DNA from 2 places in the Bordetella genomosp. 6 genome. Region 2 is predicted to be linked to the other one. Evidence: riboswitches for the same ligand, from Rfam matches in the RefSeq annotation. Region 2 holds a riboswitch; the other holds the start of a gene.
What was found. Region 2 has a riboswitch for glycine ahead of gcvT (glycine cleavage system aminomethyltransferase GcvT). Riboswitches for the same ligand answer to the same signal wherever they lie in the genome.
Positions count from the first base shown of each region.

Region 1: linked by a shared signal. The riboswitch ahead of CAL11_RS10640 (D-amino acid dehydrogenase) and the one ahead of gcvT (glycine cleavage system aminomethyltransferase GcvT) in region 2 are both predicted to bind glycine.

Region 1 is NZ_CP021107.1:2,277,529-2,284,555, forward strand. It holds gene CAL11_RS10620 (BamA/TamA family outer membrane protein) at 1-598, opposite strand, end outside; gene CAL11_RS10625 (LysR family transcriptional regulator) at 739-1,662, opposite strand; gene CAL11_RS10630 (Bug family tripartite tricarboxylate transporter substrate binding protein) at 1,818-2,813, shown strand; gene CAL11_RS10635 (FAD-dependent monooxygenase) at 2,853-4,058, shown strand; glycine riboswitch at 4,148-4,236, shown strand; gene CAL11_RS10640 (D-amino acid dehydrogenase) at 4,396-5,607, shown strand; gene CAL11_RS10645 (acyl-CoA thioesterase) at 5,618-6,085, opposite strand; gene CAL11_RS10650 (iron-containing alcohol dehydrogenase) at 6,082-7,027, opposite strand, start outside.
Region 2 is NZ_CP021107.1:4,270,375-4,277,401, forward strand. It holds gene gcvP (aminomethyl-transferring glycine dehydrogenase) at 1-659, opposite strand, end outside; gene gcvH (glycine cleavage system protein GcvH) at 719-1,093, opposite strand; gene gcvT (glycine cleavage system aminomethyltransferase GcvT) at 1,175-2,275, opposite strand; glycine riboswitch at 2,356-2,475, opposite strand; glycine riboswitch at 2,497-2,589, opposite strand; gene CAL11_RS20090 (ZIP family metal transporter) at 2,670-3,563, opposite strand; gene CAL11_RS20095 (superoxide dismutase) at 3,560-4,195, opposite strand; gene CAL11_RS20100 (aminoacetone oxidase family FAD-binding enzyme) at 4,298-5,503, opposite strand; gene CAL11_RS20105 (arginine/lysine/ornithine decarboxylase) at 5,576-7,027, opposite strand, start outside.

The DNA.
Region 1 (7,027 bases), 2.0 Mb from region 2:
CGCTGGCGGCCTGGTCCCTGACGCCCAGCTCGGTGGCGGCCTGGCCGGTAAAGCGCGTGTCGGACTTGAAGTAGGTGTAGCGCGGGCCGACATACCAATGCGAGTCGCCCACCCGGGCCAGCAGCTGCTGCACCAGGAACGTGCCTTTCAGCTCATAGCTGCGCCCGCGGTTGAGCATGCCGTAATAGTCGAGGTTGGCCTTGCCCTGCGCCAGCGCGCCCAGGTAGCGGTAGCGGTCGCCGTCCCAGGTATGGAAGTGGAACAGCCCGGCGCCGCGCGAGCCGTTCTCGGTGCCCAGCACGCCCGCGCCGGTCACGTTCGGCGGCGCCAGGGCGTCGCCCTCCTTCCGGGCCTTCTGCCCCGCCTCGGCCAGCGATTCGGCGAAGTACATCAGCATCAGTCCGCCGCCATAGCCCACGGCGGGCTCGGTGATCACCATCGGCACCGGGAACACGCCTTTGCGATGCAGCAGGTAGTCGCTCATGTCGAACGCGCCATCCTGCGGATCCCTCCAGGACGAGGGTTGCGCCATGCAGGCTGCCGCGCCCATGGCGGCGCCGGCCAGCAAGCCCGATGCAAGTCCTCTCGTGGTTCTCATCCAGCGTCCCGTCGGTCCCAGGCAAGCCGCGGACCGCCGCGTCTCGACCGTCCGCGTTCCGCTTGAACTAGCATAGGCGCAAAAACCGCTGGCCCCTATCGCCGCCGCGCCGCAACAGGCGAAAAACCAACACCTGCCCTCTACGCGCCGCCTGGCGCGGGGGCTTTGGCGCGCGCGACGCCCATGTGCTCGGCCGCGACGGCGCCGAAGCATTGCGCGAAGGCGTCGATGCGCTCGCCGCCGCCCTGCCCGGCCCGCATGATGCAGTAGTAATCCACCGCCACCCGGGGCGCCACCGGCACCAGGCTGACGCGCCAGCGCCGGCTCGCCACCGCGGCGAACGACGGCACCACGGCCTGGCCCAGGCCCGCCTCGACCATGGCCAGTACCGTTTCCAGGTGCGTGACCACGCGCCCCGGCGCGTCGCCCTGCACGCCCAGGTGCTGGTTCACCAGGCGCTGGATCGGATTCCCGTCGGGCAAGGCGATCAGGCCGTCGCGGTCGATCTGCGGCCAGCGCACCGACCTGCGCCGCTCGCCCTCCACGCGCGGCACGGCCAGCGCCAGCCGGGCCGGAAAGACCGTTTGCCGCCGTATGCCGGCCGCGCGCGTGAAGAACGCGCCGAAGCCGGCGTCCAGGTCGCCGCTTTCGACCCGGGCGGCGATCAGGCTGCGATCCAGGTCCATCACTTCCACGCGCACCCGCGGCGCCAGCGCCTGGAAGCGCTTGAGCACATCCGGGATCACGCTGCAGGCGATCAATGGCGTCACGCCGATGCGCAGGCGGTCGCGTCCGTCGGCGTCCAGGGCGCCCAATTGCGCCACCGCCGCGCCCAGGTCCTGCACCGCGCGCTGCGCCACCGGCAACAGGCTCTGGCCCGCCGGCGTCAGGCGGACCGCGCGCGTGGTGCGCTCGAACAGCCGGCTGCCCAGCTGCGTTTCCAGGTCGCGCACCATAGCGCTCAGCCCGGCCTGCGAGATGTGCAGCTGTTCGGCCGCCTTGGTGAAGCTGGCATGGCGCGCCACCGCAAGAAAGGCGCGCATCTGGCGAAAAGAGAAGTTCATGGTCGGCCGGCCCGGGGAGAACAGGCGTTCATATTAACAAGCATTGCTTGTCAATTTATCCAATATTGTTCTTTTACTTATTTAACCCGGTGCGTTGAAATAGTGGATCGGCCCATCCGAGGCCCCATTGCCGCAAAAGACACTGGAGACGAGACATGACGAATTCGCCCGCATTGACCATGACGCTGCGCGCCGTGCTGGCGCTGGCCGCCACCGCCACCCTGGCGCTGGGTCCGGCCGCTCCCGCGGCCGCCGAGACGTTCCCTTCCAAGCCCGTCACCCTGGTCGTGCCCTTCCCGCCGGGCGGCCCCACCGACACCAGCGCGCGCCTGTTCGGCGCCGTCATGGCCGACCAGCTGGGCCAGCCCGTCATCGTCGAGAACCGCGCCGGCGCCGGCGGCAGCGTCGGCACCACCGTGGTCACGCGCGCCAAGCCCGACGGCTACACCCTGCTGTGGGGCGGCACCAGCAGCATCGTGGTCGCGCCGGCCCTGTACACCAATCTGCAGTACGACCCGATCAAGTCCTTCACGCCGATCGGCATGGCCGTGCGCGGCCCGCTGATCCTGGTCAGCCGCCCCGACCTGGGCCCCAAGGATATCGGCCAGCTGCGCGACTACGCCAAGGACCATGACCTGAGCGTGGCCTCGGCCGGCACCGGCTCCATCGGCCACCTGACCGCCGAAATGTTCAAGAGCGAGGCCGGCGCCCGCATGCTGCACGTGCCCTACCGGGGCGGCGCGCCGGCCCTGACGGACGTCATGGGCGGCCAGGTCGACCTGTTGTTCGACACGGTCACGCTGCTGACGCCGCAGATCCACGCCGGCAAGCTGCGCGCCTACGCCGTCACCGGCAGCCAGCGCTACAGCGGCCTGCCCGACGTGCCGACCGTCTCGGAGACGATCGGCAAGCCCTTCGAGGCCTATTCCTGGTTCGGCCTGATGGCGCCGGCCGGCACGCCGGCGCCGGCCGTGCAGGCGCTGACCGACGCGCTGGCCGCCGCCGCCAAGGATCCCGAGGTCATCAAGCAGCTCAGCGCGCTGGGCCTGGAGCCGGTGGGCGACACCCCGCAGGAGTTCGCCCGGTCGATCCGCGCCGACCTCGACAAATGGACCGGCGTGGTCCGCAGCGCGGGCGTCAAGCCCCAGTAACCGCGCCTACGTATCCGCTACACAGAAGGACAATCCACGATGCCCGACACCACCTCACCCCGGATCCTTATCGCGGGCGCCGGCCTGGGCGGCCTGACCGCCGCGCTGGCCCTGCAGGCGCGCGGTTTCCAAGTCCGCGTGCTGGAGCAGGCCGCGCAGCTGCGCGAACTGGGCGCGGGCATCCAGCTCAGCGCCAACGCCAACCGCGTACTGTACCAGCTCGGCCTGGGCCCGGCGCTGGAACAGGTGGCCAGCCCGGCCTCCGGCAAGCGCATCCGCCTGTGGAACACCGGCCAGACCTGGCCGCTGTTCGACCTGGGCGCGCAATCGGTCGAGCGCTATGGCTACCCGTACCTGACCATCTACCGCGCCGACCTGCACCGCGTGCTGGCCGACGCCGTGCTGGCGCGCGACCCGCACGCCATCGAACTGGGCGCCCGGGTCGAAAGCGTCACGCAGGACGACACCGGGGCCAGCGTCACGCTGGCCGACGGCAGCACGCGCCGGGGCGATATCCTGGTGGGGGCGGATGGCGTGCACTCGCGCGTGCGCGCCGCGCTGCACGGCCAGGACCAGGCGCGCTTCTCCGGCGCGCTGGCCTGGCGCGGCGTCATCCCGGCGCACAAGCTGCCGCCGCATCTGCGCGAACCCTATGCCGTCAACTGGGTAGGCCCCGGCGCCCACGTCATCCACTACCCGCTGCGCCGCGGCGAACTGGTGAACTTCGTCGGCATCCTGGAGCGCGACGACTGGCAGGTGGAATCCTGGACCCAGGAAGGCACGATCGCGGAATGCGCGCGCGATTTCACCGGCTGGCACGAGGACGTGCAGACGCTGATCCATGCGCTGGATACGCCCTTCAAGTGGGCGATGATGCTGCGCGAACCCCTGGCGCAATGGACCCGCGGGCGCATCACCCTGCTGGGCGACGCCTGCCATCCGACGCTGCCGATGCTGGCCTCGGGCGCGGCCATGGCCATCGAGGACGGCTACGTGCTGGCGCGCTGCCTCGACGGCATGCGGGCCGACGCGCCGCGGGCGCTGGTGCGCTACCAGGACCTGCGCGTCGAGCGCACGGCGCGCGTGGTGCGCGGCTCGGCCGAGAACGCCAGGCGCTTCCACAACCCGGAGCTGGCGCACGCGGCCGGCGCGGCCGCCTATGTCGAACAGCAATGGAGCGAGGCGCGGGTCCGCGAACGGTACGAATGGCTGTTCACGTACGACGTGGACGCCGAGCCCGTCTGAACGCCTCCGGGAGACAGGGTTTCCCCTTGGATGCGCGCCGGCACCTTGTCGTGCCGGCGCAATCGCTGTAAGTTGTGCCGGTTCCACCAACGTGCAGTTCGGGAGAGATCGTCCAGCGGACGACGCCGACGGAGCAACCACCCCGGAAACTCTCAGGCAAAAGGACCGACCTGCAGGAACATCTGGAGAGTGGCGCGCGGTACGGCGCCCACCGAAGGGGATCCCTGGCGCGCTTGCATCGGCGCACGGGTGAAGCTCTCAGGTAAATGGACAGATGGGGTTGTGGCCGGGCCATTCCGATGGCCGGCAGACGCCAACCTCTTCTGGGACCACGACCATGTCTCGAATCGCCGTCATCGGCGCCGGCATCACCGGCGTCACCACCGCCTATGCGCTCGCATTGCGCCAACACCAGGTCACGGTATTCGACCGCCACCGCTATAGCGCGATGGAAACCTCGTTCGCCAACGGCGGACAGCTGTCCGCCAGCAATGCCGAGGTCTGGAACAGCCGTTCCACGCTCTTCAAGGGCCTGCGCTGGATGCTGCGGCGCGACGCCCCGCTGCTGCTCAATCCCCGTCCCAGCTGGCACAAGTACTCGTGGCTGGGCGAGTTCCTGCGCCAGATTCCCCGCTACGAAGCCAACACCATAGAGACCGTGCGCCTGGCCATCGCCGCTCGCCAGCACCTGTTCGAGATCGCGGCCCGCGAACGGATCGATTTCGATCACGAGCGGCGCGGCATCCTGCACTTCTATGCCAGCAAGCAGGAGTACGACGGCGCCTTGCGCGTCAACGCGCTGCTGCGCGCCGGCGGGCTGGAGCGGCGGCCCGTATCGCCCGAGGAAATGCGCGCCATCGAACCGGCCCTGCAGGGCGATTTCCACGGCGGCTTCTTTACCGAGTCGGACTCCACCGGCGACATCCACAAATTCACCACCGGCCTGGCCCGGGCCGCCGCGCGGCACGGCGCCGTGTTCCGCTACGAAACGCCCGTCAGAGGCATCGAGCATCGCGGCGGCGCCATCGCCATCACGACCGCCGAGGACGTCGAACCCTTCGACAAGGTGGTGATCTGCGCCGGCGTGGGCAGCCGCCAGTTCGCCAGCATGGTGGGCGACCGCGTCAACGTCTATCCGGTCAAGGGATATTCGATCACGGTCAGCCTGGACGACGAGGCCAGCCAGGCCGGCGCGCCCTGGACCAGCCTGCTGGACGACCGCGCCAAGATCGTGACCAGCCGGCTCGGCGCGGGCCGGTTCCGGGTGGCCGGCACCGCCGAATTCAATGGCTTCAATCGCGATATCCGCGCCGACCGCATCGAACCGCTTATCGCGTGGGTGCGCAGGTATTTCCCGCAGGTCTCGACCAGCCGCGTCGTGCCCTGGGCGGGCCTGCGGCCCATGCTGCCCAGCATGTTGCCGCGCGTCGGCCCTGGCAAGCGGCCGGGCGTGTACTACAACACCGGCCATGGCCACCTTGGCTGGACGCTGTCGGCCGCGACGGCGCAACTGGTGGCCGACGCGGTGGCGGCGGGCGGGGGGAAATAGCGGGCGCGCCTCAGGCGCGCCCGGCCGCGTCCAGCCGGCCCAGGCATGCCCGCAGGCCAGGTGGCAGCGCCACGGGACGGCGGCTGGCGCGGTCGACGTAGACGTGCACGAAGTGGCCCTGGGCGGTGCAAAGCTGGTCGCCGGCCCGGAACACGCCCAGCTCGTAGCGCACGCTGCTGCGCCCCACGTGGGCCACGCGCAGGCCGATCTCCAGCGTTTCCGGGAATACGGCCGGCGCGTGGAAATTGCAGTGCGTTTCCACCACCAGGCCGATCACCGCGCCCTGGCGCGGATCGAGTTCGCCGGCCAGCGACAGGTAGCGATTCACCGCCGTGTCGAAGTACGCGTAATACACGACGTTGTTGACGTGCCCGTACATGTCGCAATCCATCCAGCGCACCGGCATGGCCTCGAAATGGCCGAAATCGGCGCGCTGCCACCGTGGCGCGCGCGGGGACGGCTGCGTGGCGTCGCTCATAGCGCCTCCCGGTAAAGCCGCAAGGCGTCGTCGTAGCCAAGCTGCCTGGGGTTGTTGACCAGCAAGCGCTGTTGCTGCATGGCTTGTTCGGCGAGCATGGGCAGGTCCGGCTCGGCCACGCCCACTTCGGCCAGGCGCCGCGGCAGCCCCAGCCGCGGACCCAGGCCTGCCATCTCCCGCACGAACCCTTCGGCGCGCGCCTGCTCCGTGCCGCCGACTTCCGGGCAGACGATCTGCGCAAGCTGGGCATAGGCGGCGCAAGCCCGCGGCAGGTTGAAGCGCAGCACCGCCCCGAACATCAAGGCATTGGACAGGCCGTGCGGCACGTGGAACGCGCCGCCCAGCGGATACGCCAGCGCATGGACGGCCGCCACCGGCGCATTGGCAAACGCCTGCCCCGCCAGCATCGCGCCCAGCAGCATGTCGTGGCGGGCCGCCATGTCGGCGCCGTCGCGGCATGCGGGGCCGATGGAACGGCACAGCAGGCGCAACGCCTCGCGGGCCAGGCCATCGGAGATCGGGTTCTTGCGCAACCTGCTGGTATAGGCTTCGACGGCGTGCACGATGGCGTCGATGCCGGTGGCGGCGGTCACGCTCGCCGGCAGGCCGCGGGTCAGCTCCGCATCCAGCACGGCGATGTCGCAATACAGGACGGCAGACACGATGCCCGCCTTGGAGCTGTCCGCGCGGGTCACGATGGCAATGGGGGTGGCTTCCGATCCGGTGCCGGCAGTGGTCGGCACCTGCACCAGCGGCAGCCGCGCGCCGGTGACGCGATCGATCCCGTAGCTATCGCGAAAGTCCGCCGGGGATCGGGCGAAAGCCGCCACCAGCTTGGCGATATCCATCGACGAGCCGCCGCCAAAGCCGATCACGCATTGCGCGTCCATTCCGCGCGCCTGCGCGATCGCCTGGTCCACGGCCGCTTCGGGCGGGTCGGCC
Region 2 (7,027 bases):
ACGCCGCCCAGGCTGTGCGGATACTGCAGCAGCACGCCGAAGCATTCGGGCAGGCCGCGCGACTCGTCGCCGATCACCAGTTCGATGCCCAGGCCCTCGGCGCGCGTGCGCACCACCTCAAGCGTCTGCGGGTGGCAGTGCTGCGACACGAAGAACACCGGGCTGGACGAACGGCTGCCGCGGCGCGCCAGCGTCATGGCCTCGGCCGCGGCGGTGCCCTCGTCCAGCAGCGAGGCATTGGAAATGTCCAGGCCGGTCAGGTCGGCGACCATGGTCTGGTAATTGAGCAGCGCCTCCAGGCGGCCCTGCGAGATTTCGGGCTGGTACGGCGTGTAGGCGGTGTACCAGGCCGGGTTCTCGAGCACGTTGCGCAACACCACGTTGGGCGTGTGCGTGCCGTAGTACCCCTGGCCGATGTAGTTGCGGTAGATCTGGTTGCGCGCCGCAATCCGCTTCAGGTCCTGCAGCACATCGGTTTCGCTGCGCGCGGCGGGCAGCGCCAGCGGCGCACGGCTGCGGATGCGGGGCGGCACGACTTCGTCGATCAGCGCATCCAGGCTGGATGCGCCGATGGCGGCCAGCATGGTGGCCTGGTCGTCGTCGGACGGGCCGATATGGCGGGGAATGAAATCGGAATGGGTGTCAGGGGCGCGCGACATGGTGTTCTCGAAATAACGGGGAGGCGGGGCCGGCCCGCTGGCCGGCCCGGTGCGGCCTGTCAGCCGGCGACGGCCTGGTAGCCGGCCGCGTCAAGCAGCTTGTCCAGGTCGGCCGCGTTCGCCGGCTTGATCTTGAAGATCCAGGCGGTATAGGCCGATTCGTTGATCAAGCTGGGGTTGGCTTCGAGTTCGTCGTTGAACGCGACGATCTCGCCGTCGACCGGCGCATAGATGTCGGAGGCGGCCTTGACCGACTCGACCACGCCGGCGGTCTCGCCGGCCTTCAGCGCGGCGCCGACCTTGACGTCGCCGACGAAGACCAGGTCGCCCAGCTGCTCCTGGGCGTTGTCGGTGATGCCGACGACGAACACATCGCCTTCGGCTTGGACCCATTCGTGGGACTCGGTGTACTTGCGATCGGTGGGCAGGCTCATGGGAGCTCCTCTGGCAATTCGGTGGGGATGGAGAAAGTTTGCGCGCCTCCGGCGGCCGGCGGCCGCGCGGAAGCCTCGAGTTTACGAGTGTTCGACGGCTTTGCCGTTACGCACGAACGGCAATTTGCATACCAGGGCGGGCACCCACTTGCCGCGGATTTCGACCTCGACGGCGTCGCCGGGCTGCACGCCCACCGGCACGCGGGCAAAACCCACCGACACGCCCAGGGTGGGCGACATGGTGCCGCTGGTGAGCTCGCCCATGCCCTGCGCGCAGCGCACCGGCATATGGGCGCGCATCACGCCGCGCTCCTGCAGCTTCAGGCCGACGAAGGCGCGCGGCACGGCGAACTGCTCGATGGCGTCGCGCCCCACGAAGCGGCGCGCCTCGTCCTTGAGGGAAACGGTCCAGCTCAGGCCCGCCTGGTTGGGATGGACGAGTTCGTCCATGTCCTGGCCGTAGAGGTTCATGCCCGCCTCCAGGCGCAGCGTGTCGCGCGCGCCCAGGCCGCAGGGCCGCACGCCCTGCGCCAGCAGGTCGCGCCACAGCTGGACCACCGCGTCGGCGGGCAGCACGATCTCGAAGCCGTCCTCGCCGGTGTAGCCGGTGCGCGCCACCAGCGTGTCGGCCGCGACGGCCGCGGCCGAGAACGGCGCCAGCGGCTCGGACGCCGCCTGCCACGCGGGACGGGCCGCCCACACCTTGGCGCGGGCATTGGGACCTTGCACCGCCACCATGGCCAGGTCGCGGCGCGGCGTGATCGCGACATCGAAACCGTCGGCGGCGGCCACGCGCTGCATCCAGGCGATGTCCTTGTCGGCGGTGCCGGCGTTGACCACCACGCGCCACTGGTCGGGCGCGAAGTAATAGATGATGAGGTCGTCGATGATGCCGCCCTGCGGGTTCAGCATGCAGCTGTACAGGGCCTTGCCCGGCGTGGCCAGGCGGGCCACGTCGTTGGCCACCAGGCGGCGCAGGAAGGCGGTGGCGTCGGCGCCGCCGACATCGACGTTGAGCATGTGCGAGACGTCGAACATGCCCGCGTCCTGGCGCACCGCGTGGTGCTCTTCCAGTTGCGAGCCATAGGCCAGCGGCATGTCCCAGCCGCCGAAGTCGACCATACGGGCGCCGGCGGCAAGATGTTCTTCGGCCAAGGGGGTGCGTTTGAGCGGTGCGGACATGCGAGGGCTCCAGCGGCAGCATTGCCAGGATTACGGAATGCCGGCCCCGATGCGGAAAGCGCCCGGGGACCGGTCGAATTTTCCGCCCCTCTGTCCTTTTGCCTGAGAGTTACCCCGCGCGAGCGGGTTTGCACCTTCGGCGCCTGGGCTGCGCGCACACCGCGAAGGTGGCCGCGCCAGGTCTCTCCAGAGTGCTGTTTCGAGCGCGCCAGGCGCTACTCGATGCAGTCGCGGTATGGGTTACCTGAGCGATTCCGGGCGAATTGCGCCTTCGGCGGCAGCCGCGATCGGCCGCTCTCTCCCGCGACATGCGTGACAGCGCGCAAAGCATACATCGAAAGCGCCATGCCGCAAAGCGTCCGGTTCGGCGCCGATCCGCCCCTGTTTCGGCGCCTCAGCCCAGCGCGGTATCGAGCAGCATCATCAGCACGAACCCCAGCATCAGGCCGGCGGTGGCCGGCACTTCATGGCCCTTGCGGTGCGACTCGGGGATGATCTCGTGGCTGATGACGAACAGCATGGCGCCGGCGGCGAAACCCAGCCCCCACGGCAGCAGCGCGGCCGACCAGCCCACCACCGCCGCGCCCGCGATGGCGCCCAGCGGCTCGACCAGCCCGGACAGCATGCCCAGCGCCACCGAGAACGCACGGCTGTAGCCGGCGGCCAGCAAGGCCAGCGCCACCACCAGCCCCTCGGGCACGTCCTGGATGGCGATGCCGGTTGCCAGCGCCGTGCCGCGCAGGCTGTCGCCGCCGGCATAGCCCACGCCGATGGCCAGGCCCTCCGGCACGTTGTGCAGCATGATCGCGAACACGAACAGCCAGGTGCGGCGCAGGGTGCGCGAGGTGCGCCCTTCCTTGCCCTTGATGAAGTGCTCGTGCGGCAACAGCCTGTCGCTGGCCAGCAAGGCCGCCCCGCCCAGCAGGATGGCCGCCCCCACCAGGATGCCCGCCCCCCAGGGGCCATAGCCCTGGGCACCGGCCGCGGCGATGCCCGGCGCCACCAGCGAGAAGGCGCTGGCCGCCAGCATGACGCCGGCGCCGAAGCCGAACATGCAATCCTGCACGCGCTGCGACAGGGTCTGGGAGAAGATCACCGGGACCGCGCCCAGCGCGGTGGCCCCGGCGGCCACCATGCCGCCGGCCATGGCCAGGGCGACGTGCGGCCAGCGCGCGTCGAGGAGCTCCCACAACTGGTAGCAGGCCAGGCAGGCCACCAGCACCGCCAGGGTCATGGCGCTGACGCTGGTGAGCGCGGGGCGGACGCGATGGCGGCTATGGGTGTTCATGCGGCCTCCCGGCCGAGCCCGGCCAGCGCGAACTCGTAGCGGCGCGCCACTTCGGCCCAGTCCACCACCCGGTAGAACGCCTCGATGTATTCGGGGCGGCGGTTCTGGTACTGGAGGTAATACGCGTGCTCCCAGACGTCCAGGCCGAGTATCGGGGTATTGCCGTCCATGAGCGGCGAATCCTGGTTGGCGCTGCTTTCGACCCGCAGGCGGCCGGCCGGCGTGACGGTCAGCCAGGCCCAGCCGCTGCCGAAACGGCCCAGCGCGGCCTGCGTGAAGGCCGCCTGGAACGCGTCGTGCCCGCCCAGCTGGGCCTGGATGTCGGCCGCCAGCCGGCCATCCGGACGGCCGCCGCCCGACGGCGACATGATGGTCCAGAACAGGCTGTGGTTGGCATGGCCGCCGCCGTGGTTGCGCACCGCGTCATGGATGCCCGGCGGCAGCGCCGGGATCCGGCGCAGCAGTTGCTCGACCGGTTCGTCGCGGCCCAGGCCGGCGCCTTCGAGCGCGGCGTTCAGGCCGTTGACGTAGGCCTGGTGATGACGCGTATGGTGTATTTCCATCGTGCGCGCATCGATATGCGGCTCGAGCGCATCGTAGGCATACGAAAGCGCGGGCAGGACGTATGGCATGCGGTCTCCGGCATTTGCATTCGGTAAAGACAAATGATAGTCATTTCCATTTACCAAAACAATAGGCACGCGGCCCTGCCCGCATGCGCCGTGCCCGCCAGGCTAGAGCGCGTTGCCGCAGGCGTACCCCGACGCCCACGCCCACTGGAAGTTGTAGCCGCCCAGCCAGCCGGTCACGTCGACCGCCTCGCCGATGAAATACAGCCCCGGCACGCCGCGCGCCTGCATGGACTTCTGGTCCAGGCCGCGCGTGTCGACGCCGCCGCGCATCACTTCGGCTTTCTTGTAGCCGGCCGTGCCGCTGGGCACCAGGCGCCAGTCATGGATCAGCGCCGCCAGCGCCCGCAAGGTGCGGTCCGGCACGTCGGCCAGGCGTGCGCCGGCCAGGTCCGCGCCGACGGCGCGCCCGGCCGCCTCCAGCCAGGTGTCGGCCAGCCGCCGGGGCCACAGGCCGGCCAGCACGGTATGCAGTTGCTGCCGGTTGCCCGGCTTGGCGCCGATCAGCTCGGCGGCCAGGTCGCGGCCGGGCGCCAGGTCCAGCACGATGGGCTCGCCGGGCTTCCAGTAGCTCGATATCTGCAGGATGGCGGGGCCGGACAGGCCCCGGTGGGTGAACAGCAGGTCTTCCAGGAACGCCGCGCGCGCCTTGCCCTGTCCGGTCGACAGCGTGACTTCCAGGGCGACGCCCGAGAGCGCGGCGAACGGCTGCCATTGCGCCGGATCGAATGTCAGGGGCACCAGGGCCGGCCGCGGTTCGACGACCTTCAGGCCGAACTGGCGCGCCACCTTGAGCGCGTAGTCGGTCGCGCCCAGTTGCGGGATCGCCATGCCGCCGGTGGCCACCACGACCGCGCGCGCGTCGATCGCGCCGGTGCTGGTGCGCAACGTGTAGCCGCCGCCCTCGTGGCGGGCGATCTCGTCCACGCGGCACGGCATGCGCCAGGCCACCCCGCCCTGCCCGCACTCGGCGCGCAGCACCTCGATGATGGTTTCGCTGCTGTCGTCGCAGAACAATTGGCCGCGATGCTTTTCGTGCCAATGCACCCGGTGGCGGCGCAGCAGGCCGAGGAAGTCCTGCGGGGTGTAGCCGGCCAGCGCCGAGCGGCAGAAATGCGGGTTGTCGGACAGGAAGTTGGCCGGGCCGGCGCCCAGGTTGGTGAAATTGCAGCGCCCGCCGCCGGAGATGCGGATCTTCTCGGCCAGCTTGGCGGCATGATCGATCAGCACCACGCGCAGGCCGCGCTGGCCCGCCACGGCGGCGCACATCATGCCGGCGGCGCCGGCGCCGATGACGGCGACATCGAACATCGAAACGGGATACTCCGTGAAAGACAACGCCGCGCCGCCCGCCCCGGGGCGACGCGGCGCGGCGCGTTGGACTTACTGCCCGCCGGCTTCCTTCAGGCAGTCGACGTAGTAGCGCTTGGCGCCATCGGGGCCCACCTCGTCGGCCAGGCCGTGGATGTAGGTCTCGAAACCGGGGAAGCGTTCGTTGAACTCGCGCGCGAACTGCAGGTACTGCACGATGGTCCGGTTGAAGCGCTCGCCCGGGATCAGCAGCGGGATGCCCGGCGGGTACGGCGTGAGCAGCACGCCGGTCACGCGGCCTTCGAGCTGGTCGATCTCGACGCGCTCGACTTCGCGGTGCGCCATGCGGGCAAAGGCGTCCGAGGGCTTGAGCGCCGGCACCATGTCGCTGAGGTACATCTCGGTGGTCAGGCGCGCCACGTCGCGTTCGCGATAGGCCTCGTGGATCTGCTGGCACAGGTCGCGCAGGCCCATGCGCTCGTAGCGGCGGTGGTCGCGGCAGAACTCGGGCAGGATGCGCCACAGGGGCTGGTTGCGGTCGTAGTCGTCCTTGAACTGCTGCAACGCGGTCAGCAGGGTGTTCCAGCGGCCCTTGGTGATGCCGATGGTGAACAGGATGAAGAACGAATACAGGCCGGTCTTCTCGACCACCACGCCGTGCTCGGCCAGGTACTTCGATACCAGGGCGGCAGGTATGCCGCTTTCGCCGAAGCTGCCCGACATGTCCAGGCCCGGGGTGATGATGGTGGCCTTGATCGGGTCGAGCATGTTGAAGCCCGGCGCCAGGTCGCCAAAGCCGTGCCAGTGGTCGCCCGACTCCAGCACCCAGTCGTCGCGATGGCCGATGCCCTCGGGCGCGAGGCGGTTGGGGCCCCACACCTTGAACCACCAGTCGTCCTTGCCGAACTCGGAGGCGACCTTGCGCATGGCGCGGCGGAAGTCCATGGCTTCGCGGATGCTCTCCTCGACCAGGGCGGTGCCGCCCGGCGGCTCCATCATGGCGGCGGCCACGTCGCACGACGCGATGATCGCGTACTGCGGCGAGGTCGACGTATGCATCAGGTACGCCTCGTTGAAGAGGTTGCGGTCCAGCTTGCGGCTCTCGGACTCCTGCACGATGATCTGCGAGGCCTGCGAGATGCCGGCCAGCAGCTTGTGCGTGGAGTGCGTGGCGAACACCATGGCGTCCTGGCTGCGCGGCCGGTCCGGGCCGATCGCGTGCATGTCGCGGTAGTACTCGTGAAAGGCCGCGTGCGGCAGCCAGGCCTCGTCGAAATGCAGCGTGTCGACGTAGGTGCCCAGTTTTTCCTTGATCATCTCGACGTTGTAGATGACGCCGTCATAGGTGCTCTGCGTCAGCGTGAGGATGCGCGGCTTCTTGTTCAGCGCCTCGCGCGCGAACGGGTTGGCCTCGATCTTGCGGCGGATGTTCTCCGGGTCGAATTCGTCGAGCGGGATCGGGCCGATGATGCCCAGGTGGTTGCGCGTGGGGCGCAGGAACACCGGGATCGCGCCGGTCATCGT